Linked DNA regions of Marinomonas mediterranea MMB-1. The protein of the gene in region 1 interacts with the protein of each later gene in a pairwise test. Links are inferred from orthologs where the notes say so. Each region holds a gene or a part of one and is shown in the gene's direction. Other genes may lie near its edges. The genes, in order: nth and aceE.

Region 1 (5,857 bases):
GTCTTAAGCAGCAGGTTGCCGATGCGCAATCTAGAGTAAACGAGCTTGAATCGTCTCTTAAAGGCGGTCAACCAAGTCAAGATAGCTCGAAGACTGCAAGTGTAGATTCTCAATCGAAACCCTCAACGGCAGCGATTTCAGACGACGAGAAGAAACGCAAAATTGATTTAGCCATTGCAAAAGCAGCAGTCAACAAAGCTAAAAAAGGCATAGCAGTGCTTCAGGATCAGGGCAAATCAGAAGACGATATTATCGCATCGGGTTTACCGACGAAGCTTAAAGAAGCCGAACAAAAACTTGCTGAGCTAGAGACAATAAATCAATCGAATGTGCCAACTAAAGACACACTGACTAAAGAACCGTTGGACAAAACGGCATCAGGCAAGGCTGTTGAGCCGCTTTCGAATGACCTTGATAAAGAAACGCTAAAAAAGCACAAAGTAGCCGCAGCACTTGCTAAAGCACAGGTCAACAAGCTCACTAGACGATTAGACCTTGAACCTGAAAATGCAGAGCAAATACAACAAGAGCTAACGCTGGCAAAACAGAAACAACTGGAAGCGGATTCAACATTAGAAGCGCTGACTAATAAGCAAGAGAATAGATAAATGGCATTATTGAGGGTTACCTCTCCACACACTCAACGCGCAGGCCAAAGAACGGCTTGGGTTATGCAGATGGTTATTCTAGCGACTATTCCAGGTCTCGCTGTTCAAACGTGGCTGTTTGGATTTGGTACGCTTATTAATCTGGTTATTGCCTGCGCTACCGCCATTGTTTTTGAAGCCGCGCTGCTTAAAGTTCGTCAGCGTTCAGTCGCTTTTTTCTTAAAAGATTACAGTGCGCTACTGACTGCGGTTTTACTCGCTTTAGCATTGCCCCCTACTGCGCCTTGGTGGCTAACAGTAACAGGCGTCGGTGTGGCGATTGTGCTAGCGAAACAAGTCTACGGTGGGCTTGGCAACAACCCCTTCAACCCAGCCATGGTTGGCTACGCTATATTGCTGGTTTCCTTTCCGGTGCCTATGACTCAGTGGATTGGCGCGCAACACCTTATCGAAGCGGGAACAACACCAAGCTTCAGCCAAAGTTTACAAGCCATCTTTAGTCACCTTCCAACCGTTGACAGTTATACCATGGCAACCCCATTAGATGCCTTTAAACACGCGGAAGGCGCTGACCGAGCAGATGCATTTGCCTCTGTACTTGGTCTACAAAGCGCAAGCCTAACAAACTGGATCAGTGTGAACTTAGCCTATTTACTAGGCGGCTTATTTCTACTCAAGTTACGCATCATTACGTGGCACACTCCCGTGGCTCTGCTTGCTGCCTTAGCGGTCATTGCATCACTGTTTTTCTTAATCGACCCAAGTCATGCCGCGACACCTTGGTTCCACCTAACGTCAGGCGCAGCGATGTTTGGAGCCTTCTTTATCGCAACCGACCCAGTAAGCTCATGCACTAGTAATAAAGGAAAACTGGTATACGGCGCTGGAATAGGAATACTCATTTACATCATTCGTACTTGGGGTGGTTACCCCGACGGCGTTGCATTTGCTGTACTCTTGATGAACTTTGCGGCCCCCTTAATTGACTACTACACACAACCGCGGGCTTATGGTCATAAAAAGGCTAAAAAAGGCTTAAAATATGGGGATGACAACTAATGGAATTGATTGCTTCTATCAAACGCAACGCGATTGGCCTAGGCATCTTCGCTGTCTTAACCGCAGGCTTGATTGCAACGACACATCAAGTGACTGAGTCAACGATTCAAGCCAACATTATTCAGGCTCAGATCGATGCATTTAATGAAATATTGCCAAAGTCGCGCTATGACAATGATCTACCTAATAGCGCGATTGAACTCGCTGCAGACCCATTGCTTGGAAGCCCAGACCCAATTAAAGCGTTCGTCGCCAAGAAGGATGGAGAAGTCACCGCTATTATCTTCGAAACCGTCGCGCCGGGGGGGTATAACGGTAACTTAGACCTTTTGGTTTCGATAGACCGAAACGGCGTCGTTACTGGATCTCGCGTCATTAGCCACAAGGAAACACCCGGACTTGGCGATAAAGTGGACTTAAAGAAATCCAGTTGGATCTTGTCTTTTGCAGAGAAATCCCTTGCAAACCCAACACTTGAAAACTGGCGCGTAAAGAAAGACGGCGGCCAGTTCGATCAATTTACTGGTGCCACAATTACACCAAGAGCTGTCGTAAGAGCTGTAAAGAATACACTTATCTACTTTGATAAAAACAAAGCTGAGCTATTGTCTCATTAACCAACCTCTCATGAACCATCAACGAGTTTCGTTAGAGAGTAGCCAAGTCAGGAATCAAAATGAGTGAAGAAACATTACCGTTAGAAAGTACGGACACAAATACCGCTGAAACACCAGTAAAGGACGGTCCGAATTACGCCGAAATCATCTACAACGGCATTTGGAAAAATAACCCTGCATTGGTACAGCTTTTAGGTCTGTGCCCACTATTGGCGGTTACCAGTACAGTCGTCAATGCAATTGGCCTTGGCCTTGCCACTATGGTGGTTTTAGTCGGTTCAAACATTGCGGTGTCACTGATTAGAAATTATGTTGCTGACGCCGTGCGCCTGCCAGCTTTTGTCATGATAATTGCTTCATTTACAACGTGTATCGAACTGATCATGCAAGCCTACACGTACGAACTGTACCAAATTCTAGGGATCTTCATTCCTCTGATTGTGACTAACTGTGCAATCCTCGGTCGAGCAGACGCTTTCGCTAGCCGTAACTCCGTCTTACCTTCTGCACTTGACGGTGTCATGATGGGGTTAGGATTCATGATTATCTTATCTGTCCTTGGCGGCATGCGAGAACTGATTGGTCAAGGCACCTTGTTCAGCGACATGCAGCTACTCTTTGGAGAAAGCGCCGCAAGCTGGAAGCTGACGGTATTCCCTAATTACCCCGATGTCTTATTTGCAATATTACCACCGGGTGCTTTTATTGGATTAGGGTTACTTATAGCCGTAAAAAACCACTTTGATGAACGTGAAAAAGAACGTGAGCGTATTCGCACAGCGGGTCAAAAAACCGAGTCCCGCCGAGTTCGAGTAACAGGATAAGTAAGGCTTCTAACGCAATGAACAAAGAAAAGCGACACGAAATATTTACACGCTTACGAGCAGAGAACCCGAACCCCGTTACGGAACTAGAATACAACTCCCCTTTCGAGTTACTGATTGCCGTGCTGTTCTCTGCGCAAGCAACAGATGTCAGTGTGAATAAAGCGACACGTAAGCTCTTCCCCGTCGCAAATACACCAGAAACCATGCTCGTTTTAGGTGTAGACGGCTTGAAGAGTTACATAAAGACCATCGGACTGTTTAACGCGAAGGCCGAAAACGCAATTAAGACGTGCCAAATGCTGATCGAACAACACAACAGTGAAGTACCTCAAACTCGCGAGGAGCTAGAGGCCTTACCTGGTGTTGGTAGAAAAACGGCCAATGTGGTTCTAAACACAGCATTTCGTCAAATCGCTATGGCCGTCGACACTCATATATTTCGAGTGTCTAATAGAACTAAAATTGCCCCTGGTAAAAACGTGCTTGAAGTCGAACAAAAACTGCTTAGATTTTTGCCAAAGGAGTTCCTTCTCGATGCACACCATTGGCTAATTCTTCATGGCCGCTACATATGCACCGCCCGTAAACCGAAATGCGATGCGTGCATTATTGAAGACTTATGCGAGTTCAAAGAAAAAACATCGAGCTAATAAGCATTCTCACTTAAGCACTATGACTAACAGCGCTACTTACGCTTTATCTTAGCGACTATGTAACAAAACTCTCCATTACACTCGCCCCTGAATTCAAGTTCGAAGTGCGACAAATATACACATTTTGATCGCATCTTTGATTTTAAAGAAACTCAGCATATTATAAGATGATTCATATCATTCTATTTTTTACGTCAGGAAGACGTCAATCTAGGTTGATAAATCGGCACATCTTCGGAGTATATATGACTGGGATGAATCTAAATTACCGACAAAGAGTGTGGTCTCTCACCCTTATTATGGTGATTAGTCTAATTATTTTTCTGGGTATTGGGCTAAACTTAATAAAAGCAACGCTTGTAGACAGTAGCAAGCGTGAAATCCAATCCGTTCTGGCGTTCGCCGTTCACAACGCAAATGTTTTTGTCGAAAAAGCAGAACGAGGAGACATGCCGAGACAAGAGGCTGAAATACAAGTCGTTAAGCTTCTTTCTAACATGCAACATGAACACGCTTATGTATGGGCAAATGATTCCGACGCGATTGCTCGTGTCCATATAAGACCAGAAAAAATTGGTGTTTTTCAAAGCTCATATTTAAGACACATCACCGCCCTATCAGACGAAGACATTATTTTTAGAGAGGCGACAAACCTAAAGCCGTTTTCTAATAAAAAGATATTTAAAATTAATGGCATAACCAGACTTCCCGATTGGAACTGGGTCATAGGCTACGGCGTGTATTTGGACGACATTAACACGTTACTGTGGAAATACATGAAAACGTACACACTAACGGTATTTCTTATCTGCACTCTAATTTGGGCTGGCTGCTTTTACTTATTACAAAATAAAAAGCAATAACCCTTTTTTATCGATGATCGCAAAAACAAGCTTAGGGGGATTACTCTTCGCTTGAACGACTAGGTTACATGATTAACTATTTATTCGGCTGCTTTCTATGACAATAAATGCACATACGTTTATATCGTTACTGAATCTCAATAATCGAGTTTACTTTTCGTCGTATGCTGCACTATTTATTTTTAGCTCACTTATTTTTTTTCCAGTACTTCTGCATCTTATTATCATCCTATACCATTCTTCTTATCTGAAAGACTACGGCTTAGAAAACCTAACCACAGCGACTCAAGTACAATTTCAAATCAAGCAAAGCCTTACTATCCAAGCTGATGATGAAAACACACTGTGTAGTAAGGAGGATTTCAAACGTCTTAGGGAATTTATCGATAAATATCATTACATTGGAGACGTTGGCCGTATCCAAGATGGAAAAATGCTGTGTAGTGTTAAACAAGGCATACTTGAGCGCCCTTTAGAGCTGCCATCACCCGATATTATCAGTAAAGAAGGCACTCTCTTTTGGAACAATCAAAATAAAAAAGACATCAATGACAATACCTCTCCGTTCTTTGGTAGAGGCAATACCGTCGCATTTATTTCCTCTTTGTATATGAAGGATTTTGAGCTTTATAGCCACACCTCAACATCGCATTTTGGTGGAATTCTGTACTCATCAAATGAGAATTTCGTTTACAAAGTCTTCGGTGATATCAGCTTAAACACCATCAATCATGCGAAAGACCTCCCCGACTCGATATTAAACTACCTTCCAATTCCAAATCGCTTTATTAAACGAACATTCTGCGATGGCATTACCGATACCTGTATATTAGTTATAAATCGTAAATTGGGGCTTTATCGCTTGGGATACCCAGCCCTTATTTCGCTTGCGATTCTAAACCTATTAATCGGCGCTTTGATTGTTGTGCTTTATGGGCATTATCGATCAGGTCCAAAACTCTTTATCAGACAACTAAAACAAGCCATTAAAAAAGACAAGATAACACCAGAGTATCAACCAAAACTTCAGCTTTTTGATAAGAAAATCATAGGGGTAGAAGCACTTGCTAGATGGCATGATCCGCGCCTCGGGCAAGTACCACCAGACCTATTTATCACGTCCGCAGAAGAGCTCGGTCTCATCAACGAACTATCACGAAAGTTTATCTTGAAAGTATTAGGTGAACTGCATGATCAATTAGAAAACGATTCAAGCTTTTCCGTAAGCAT
Region 2 (6,247 bases), 970 kb from region 1 along the record:
TGAGGCTTTCTTTGAGCTGCGCATCCAAAGATGTCATTTTGGCTCCGTATTTTACTAAGTAACAAAAAAGCGTATTGTAACTTCATATTTCTGTTTCGTCAGTTAAGATTAAGTTTCTAAAGTGCGAAAAGTGTTATGAGATCATTAATATCATTAATATCATTGATTTTTTTGCTTGATATCAAAAGAGGTAGAGATGGAATTACTGTTTTTTCTTGCAGCGATACTCATTAGGGTTATGTTTAGCTCTTCGCCGATGACCTTTTCAATCTACGAAAAAGCGTCGGGTGTTATTTCGGATAAATTTGATATCAAGGGAGTAGGGGCTGAGGTCGTTGTCTTGATTGGTGTGTTAGCGCTTATTTCTGTTTTTGGTGAATGGTTCGGGGCTTGGATAGTCGATTTATTGGCAGGAGTCGTTTTTATATGGTGCTTCTTGTCGTGGGGACAGTTTGATTTATGGACTAAAACGCACACGGTGTCATCGAGTGAGCGAGGTGAGCTGATCGCCTTAATAAATCAATTTGGCGATGAGCACGTTGATGACAAAGGGCAGCCTCTTTCTGCATTACAAAGCAAACTTCAAATCAAAACACTAAACTATTACTTTTTATCTGTGTTCGTGCTTTTATTTTGTTATCTCTTTTTGGGGTTGTTTGGTTTGTTGCTGTACGTCTTTTTGTATGCGGTGCCGACACAGGAAAACAGTCTGTTTAAAGATGCCATGAAAAAGATTGTTGAGTGCCCGGCGGCCCTTCTAACAACCTTTCCTACTGCTGTCTCTGGCAGTTTTAGTGCGGTCATTCAAGAATGTAAGCAGTTTCAATTTTCAGAGTTAATAGATGGTCGAGGTGTCTTTATTGGTAACGTGATTGCAGCGGCAGGCGAGGCTGAAAAGGGAGAGGGCGCGTTTGAAGAGTTTAGAACACTGTTGATTCGCGCCGTATACGTTATCTTATTCTGTTACTCTGTCTATGTTGTTTTGTGATAAATATTTTTAGGTTGTACGTTAAAGTAGACTTTAATAGTAGATGATGGTCTGGTGATAGGCTGGTTGACGTGCAACTACGTTAGGTTCGCTTTATCGAGAGTCTGATTGGTTTTCTTAATTTTATCTTTAGTGTCAATTGTCAGGTCTTAGGTTGTTTATTATTTGTGCGCAAGTGGTAAATAATAACTTCCAAAAGTCTTTGTGGAGGCGACTATTGATACAGATTACTAGGCGTTTTGAATTTTAGGTGTTAACCTAGCGCTCGAAATTTCTATGTTAAAACAAAGGAAAAAACAACCAAAACGTTGTTTCTAATGGCTATAGAGAGAGAAGAACAACGTGAGCAAGGAGCTCTAAATCGATCAATTTTGTTGGTTGAATACTTGGTTGGGACGTAACTGTGAAGGCAGGTATTTCGTACAACGTTATACAAAGCTGTCTGAGCTCAATCGGCTTTAACCGAAAGCCAAAATACGGAAGCAAGCTATAAACCTAATTAGGGTGGTCTCGTTTGCCTTTGAAAAAATTAATAATAAAAATATCTTAGGTGAAACGAACGAGTCTTTATTTTGCGATGGGTGAGGTGTCTATCAGATGCATATCGCAGCAGTCTCTAGGCCTGAATGCATGTTAAGCGTGCTTCTAGACATAGCTTGTTTAAATCGCTCATATATCTAGCTACAAGCTTGAAATGTGAGTTTGAAGTTCTGTTCTAATAGCGGGGTTATTAAAACTATGACGGAGCAGCATATCCTCAACGATATCGATCCGATCGAAACTAAAGAGTGGGTTGATGCACTCGATTCTGTCCTTCGTGAAGAAGGTCCTGAGCGTGCACAATACATCTTGGATCGTTTGACCAAAGAGGCTGCGAAAGCAGGCACACCAATGCCAGCCTCAATTACAACGTCTTACAAGAACACGATAGCGCCACATGAAGAAAAGCCGCTACCAGGTGACTTGTTTATGGAGCGTCGTATTCGTTCCATTATACGTTGGAACGCATTGGCAATGGTAATGAAGGCCAACCGCGTAGATTCCACACTTGGTGGACACATCACTAGTTTCTCTTCTGCCGCAACTCTATATGATATTGGCTTTAACCACTTTTTCCGTGGTTCCAGTGATAAACAAGAAGCGGATATGGTATTTTTCCAAGGCCATATCGCACCTGGCATATACGCTCGCTCATACATTGAAGGTCGCTTGACCGACGAGCAGTTGGATAATTTCCGTCGTGAAGTCGATGGTAAAGGTCTTTCATCGTATCCGCACCCTTGGTTGATGCCCGATTATTGGCAGTTCCCAACCGTTTCAATGGGACTTGGCCCACTACAAGCCATATATCAAGCCCATGTTCTTAAATATCAACATAGCCGCGGCTTAATTGACCATGGTGACCGTAAAGTTTGGGCGTTCCTTGGTGATGGTGAGTGTGATGAGCCAGAATCATTGGGAGCTATCGCTCTTGCGGGGCGTGAAAACCTTGACAACCTGATTTTCGTTATTAACTGTAACCTTCAGCGTTTAGATGGTCCAGTGCGTGGTAATGGCAAAATCGTTCAGGAACTTGAAGGCGTATTTCGTGGCGCTGGCTGGAACGTTGTTAAGTGTTTATGGGGCCGTCACTGGGATCCGTTGTTTGAAAAAGACGATAAGGGTCTTTTGGTTAAGCGTATGGATGAAGTTTGTGATGGCGAACTTCAGAACTATAAAGCTAACGGCGGCGCTTACACGCGTAAACACTTCTTTGGTAAATACCCTGAGTTGCTAGAAATGGTTAAGGATATGTCTGATGACGACATTATGAACCTTAATCGTGGTGGCCATGACCCATACAAAGTTTACGCTGCTTATAAAGAAGCGACTTCTCATAAAGGTCAACCTACCGTTGTCTTGGCACAAACTGTCAAGGGTTACGGCATGTTTAAGGCTGCTGAAGCGCAAAACACTGCGCACCAAACGAAAAAACTGGATGAAGAGTCTTTGGCTCAGTTCCGTGATAAGTTTGGTATCCCAATCAGTGATGAAGAGCTGAAAAATTTACCGTATTACCGTCCAGCTGAAGACAGCCCTGAAATGAAGTACTTGCGTTCACGCCGTGCTGAACTTCATGGTGATTTCCCTGTTCGCCGCAAAGACTGTGAAGCGCTTGAGGTGCCTTCTCTTGAAGCATTTAAAGCGCAAATTGCTGGCACCAAAGGTCGTGAGATCTCAACGACTATGGCGTTCGTGCGTGCATTGAATGTGATGGTGAAAGACAAGCAAATTGGTCCTCGTGTCGTACCAATTCTTGCCGATGAAGCGCGTACTTTTGGTATGGAAGGCATGTTCCGTCAGTTGGGTATTTACTCTTCTGAAGGTCAGCGTTACACGCCACATGATCATACTCAGATCATGTACTATAAAGAATCTCACGATGGTCAGATTCTACAAGAAGGGATCAACGAAGCGGGTGCTTTCTCTTCTTGGTTGGCGTTAGCTACGTCTTACAGTAACAGTAATCTACCTATGATTCCTGTTTACATCTACTACTCCATGTTTGGTTTCCAGCGTATTGGTGACTTGGCGTGGGCGGCAGGTGACTCTCAGGCGCGCGGTTTCTTGATCGGTGCAACTGCAGGTCGTACAACGCTAAACGGCGAAGGTCTTCAGCATGAAGACGGTCACTCACACATCATGGCTGGTACGATTCCAAACTGTGTGTCTTATGATCCGACTTACTCTTACGAAGTAGCTGTTATCGTTCAAGATGGCTTGCGCCGTATGTACAAAGAGAAAGAGAGCGTTTTCTATTACCTAACCGTAATGAATGAAAACTATGCGCATGAAGATATGCCAGAAGGTGTTGAAGACGGCATCATAAAAGGCATGTATAAGCTGAAGTCGCAGGCCAAAAAGGGTAATAAGCTTTTTGCTCAGCTACTTGGTGCTGGTGTTATCTTGCGTGAAGTTGAAGCTGCTGCTGAAATATTGGCAGAAGAGTTTGGTGTTGATTCTGATATTTGGAGTGTTACTTCGTTCAATGAATTGCGTCGTGAAGGTTTGGATGCAACTCGTTGGAATATGCTGCACCCAACAGAAGAAAAGCGTGTTTCTTACGTTGAAGAGTGTTTAGCTGGTAAAGGCCCTGTTGTTGCGTCTACTGACCATATTAAATTGTACGCAGATCAGATTCGCCCATTCATTGGCTCTACATACAACGTACTTGGTACTGACGGCTTTGGTCGTAGTGACACACGTGAAAAACTTCGCCACTTTTTTGAGATAAATCGCTACTGGGTTGTTGTTTCGACTCTTGAAGCGTTAGCGAAAGATGGTGAGATTGAAGCGTCTGTGGTTGCAGAAGCCATTGTTAAGTTTGGTCTGGATCCTAATAAGCCAAACCCTGTAACTGTATAAGTTGCAACATAATTAGGGATCAAGTTTGTGGTTATTCTAATCACAGGCTTGGTTTGTACCAAGAAAGATTCGTCTTTTTAGACAAAGGAGAATTCCGTGAGTACTGAAATTATTCGAGTACCGGATATTGGCGGTTCTACTGATGTTGATGTCATCGAAGTAAGTATTCAAGTTGGTGATATGGTTGAGGTAGATCAATCAATTATTGTTTTAGAAACTGACAAGGCTTCTATGGATGTGCCGTCTCCAGTAGCAGGAAAAGTGGTCAGTATTACTGTGAAAGAGGGCGATTCCGTCTCCGAGGGTGACGAGGTTCTTGTTCTAGAGGTTTCTGGTTCTGTTGCAGATACAGCGACGCCTGAAGCAGTGGCGCCTGTTGAAGCTGCGCCAGAAGTTTCTAAAGCCATTGAGCAAGCTCCTGCAGCAAAGGCTGTAAGCTCTGAACAACCTGTTTCAGTTCCAGATATTGGTGGTGCTACGGATGTAGATGTCATCGAAGTGTGTGTAGCGGTTGGAGATTCCGTCGCTGAGGGTGACTCTTTAATTGTATTAGAAACCGATAAAGCATCGATGGACATCCCTGCACCTAGTGCCGGTAAAGTCGTAAGTGTTTCCATTAATGTTGGCGATACGGTTTCCGAGGGTGACGCTATTTTAGTGCTTGCTGTTGAATCTGTAGAGGATTCGGTGAGTTCTGTTGTGGCTGTTGCACCTGCTCCAGCAGTAGAGGCGCCGGCTGAAGTTGCAGTGCCAACGATTATTCCTGGTGGTGTTGAGCAAGTTGTTGTTCCTGATATTGGTAGTGCGGAAGCGGTTGATGTCATTGAAGTAAGTGTCGCTGCGGGAGATGTTGTATCCGAAGGTGACTCACTGATCGTTTTGGAAACTGATAAAGCGTCCATGGACATTCCTGCTCCTAAAACAGGCACGGTGAAATCTATCGTGATCAAAGAAGGTGATAAGGTATCTGAGGGTGATTTGATCCTTGATCTTGAGGTTGAAGCTCAAGTTGTGGCTGAGGCTCCAAAGGTTGTTGCTCCAGTTGCTGAGAAGCCTGTAGTCACTTCTGAGGCTCCAAAGGCTCAAGCGACGGTTCCTGCGCAGTCTGCCGTTCTTTCAACGCCTTCTACGAAGGTGCATGCAGGTCCGGCAGTTAGGTTGTTAGCTCGAGAATTGGGCGTTGATTTAACGCTTGTTCGTGCGTCAGGTCCTCGTGGTCGAATCACTAAAGAAGACTTGCATGCGTACGTAAAAGACGCTGTTAAGAAAGCGGAATCAGGTGCTTCTAAACCGTCAGTTGTTGCGGAAGGTGCTGGTATACCTCGTGTGCCAGAAATCGACTTTAGCCAATGGGGAGACGTTGATGTTGTTAAGATGAGTAAGATCCAAAAGATCACCTCTTACAATATGACTCGTTCTTGGTTGAATGTTCCACATGTTACGCAATTTGATAAAGCTGATATCACTGACTTAGAAGCGTTCCGTAAAGGCTTAAAAGCTGAAATGGAGAAAGAGGGGATTAAACTTACTCCGCTTCCATTCTTGATAAAAGCCGTTGCTCAAGCGCTTGTTGTGAATCCTTCGTTTAATGTGTCGCTTCATGCTGATGGTGAAAGTATCGTTAAGAAGAAGTATGTGCATATTGGTATTGCGGTTGATTCACCGGTTGGACTGGTTGTTCCTGTGTTGCGAGACGCAGACAAGAAGTCGATCAAAGAGATTGCAGTAGAAGCGAATGCTTTGATTAAGAAAGCGCTTGCTAAGCAGCTTAAACCTGCCGATATGCAGGGTGGCTGCTTCACTATCTCTAGTCTTGGTGCTATGGGTGGTACGGGCTTCACTCCAATCGTCAAT

Evidence for each region.
Region 2: the proteins of nth (region 1) and aceE interact in binary tests that used the Escherichia coli proteins (3 or more experiments, as listed by UniProt). The link is inferred for Marinomonas mediterranea MMB-1 from one-to-one orthologs.

The regions. Positions count from the first base shown.
Region 1 is NC_015276.1:3,199,732-3,205,588, forward strand. The notes cover bases 2,084-4,943. They hold nth (endonuclease III), read left to right. Parts: upstream 2,084-3,125; coding sequence 3,126-3,761; downstream 3,762-4,943. Other genes in these bases: rsxG (electron transport complex subunit RsxG), read left to right, coding at 2,084-2,284; MARME_RS14630 (electron transport complex subunit E), read left to right, coding at 2,344-3,108; MARME_RS14640 (cache domain-containing protein), read left to right, coding at 4,010-4,627; MARME_RS14645 (EAL domain-containing protein), read left to right, coding at 4,725-4,943. In the rest of the region: electron transport complex subunit RsxC, read left to right, coding at 1-608; electron transport complex subunit RsxD, read left to right, coding at 609-1,667; more of rsxG, read left to right, coding at 1,667-2,083; more of MARME_RS14645, read left to right, coding at 4,944-5,857. UniProt on the Escherichia coli protein: DNA repair enzyme that has both DNA N-glycosylase activity and AP-lyase activity. The DNA N-glycosylase activity releases various damaged pyrimidines from DNA by cleaving the N-glycosidic bond, leaving an AP (apurinic/apyrimidinic) site.
Region 2 is NC_015276.1:2,225,510-2,231,756, forward strand. What follows is about bases 1,344-4,593. They hold aceE (pyruvate dehydrogenase (acetyl-transferring), homodimeric type), read left to right. Parts: upstream 1,344-1,726; coding sequence 1,727-4,393; downstream 4,394-4,593. Other genes in these bases: aceF (dihydrolipoyllysine-residue acetyltransferase), read left to right, coding at 4,490-4,593. Outside these bases: nadC (carboxylating nicotinate-nucleotide diphosphorylase), read right to left, coding at 1-37; MARME_RS10255 (hypothetical protein), read left to right, coding at 197-988; more of aceF, read left to right, coding at 4,594-6,247. UniProt on the Escherichia coli protein: Component of the pyruvate dehydrogenase (PDH) complex, that catalyzes the overall conversion of pyruvate to acetyl-CoA and CO(2).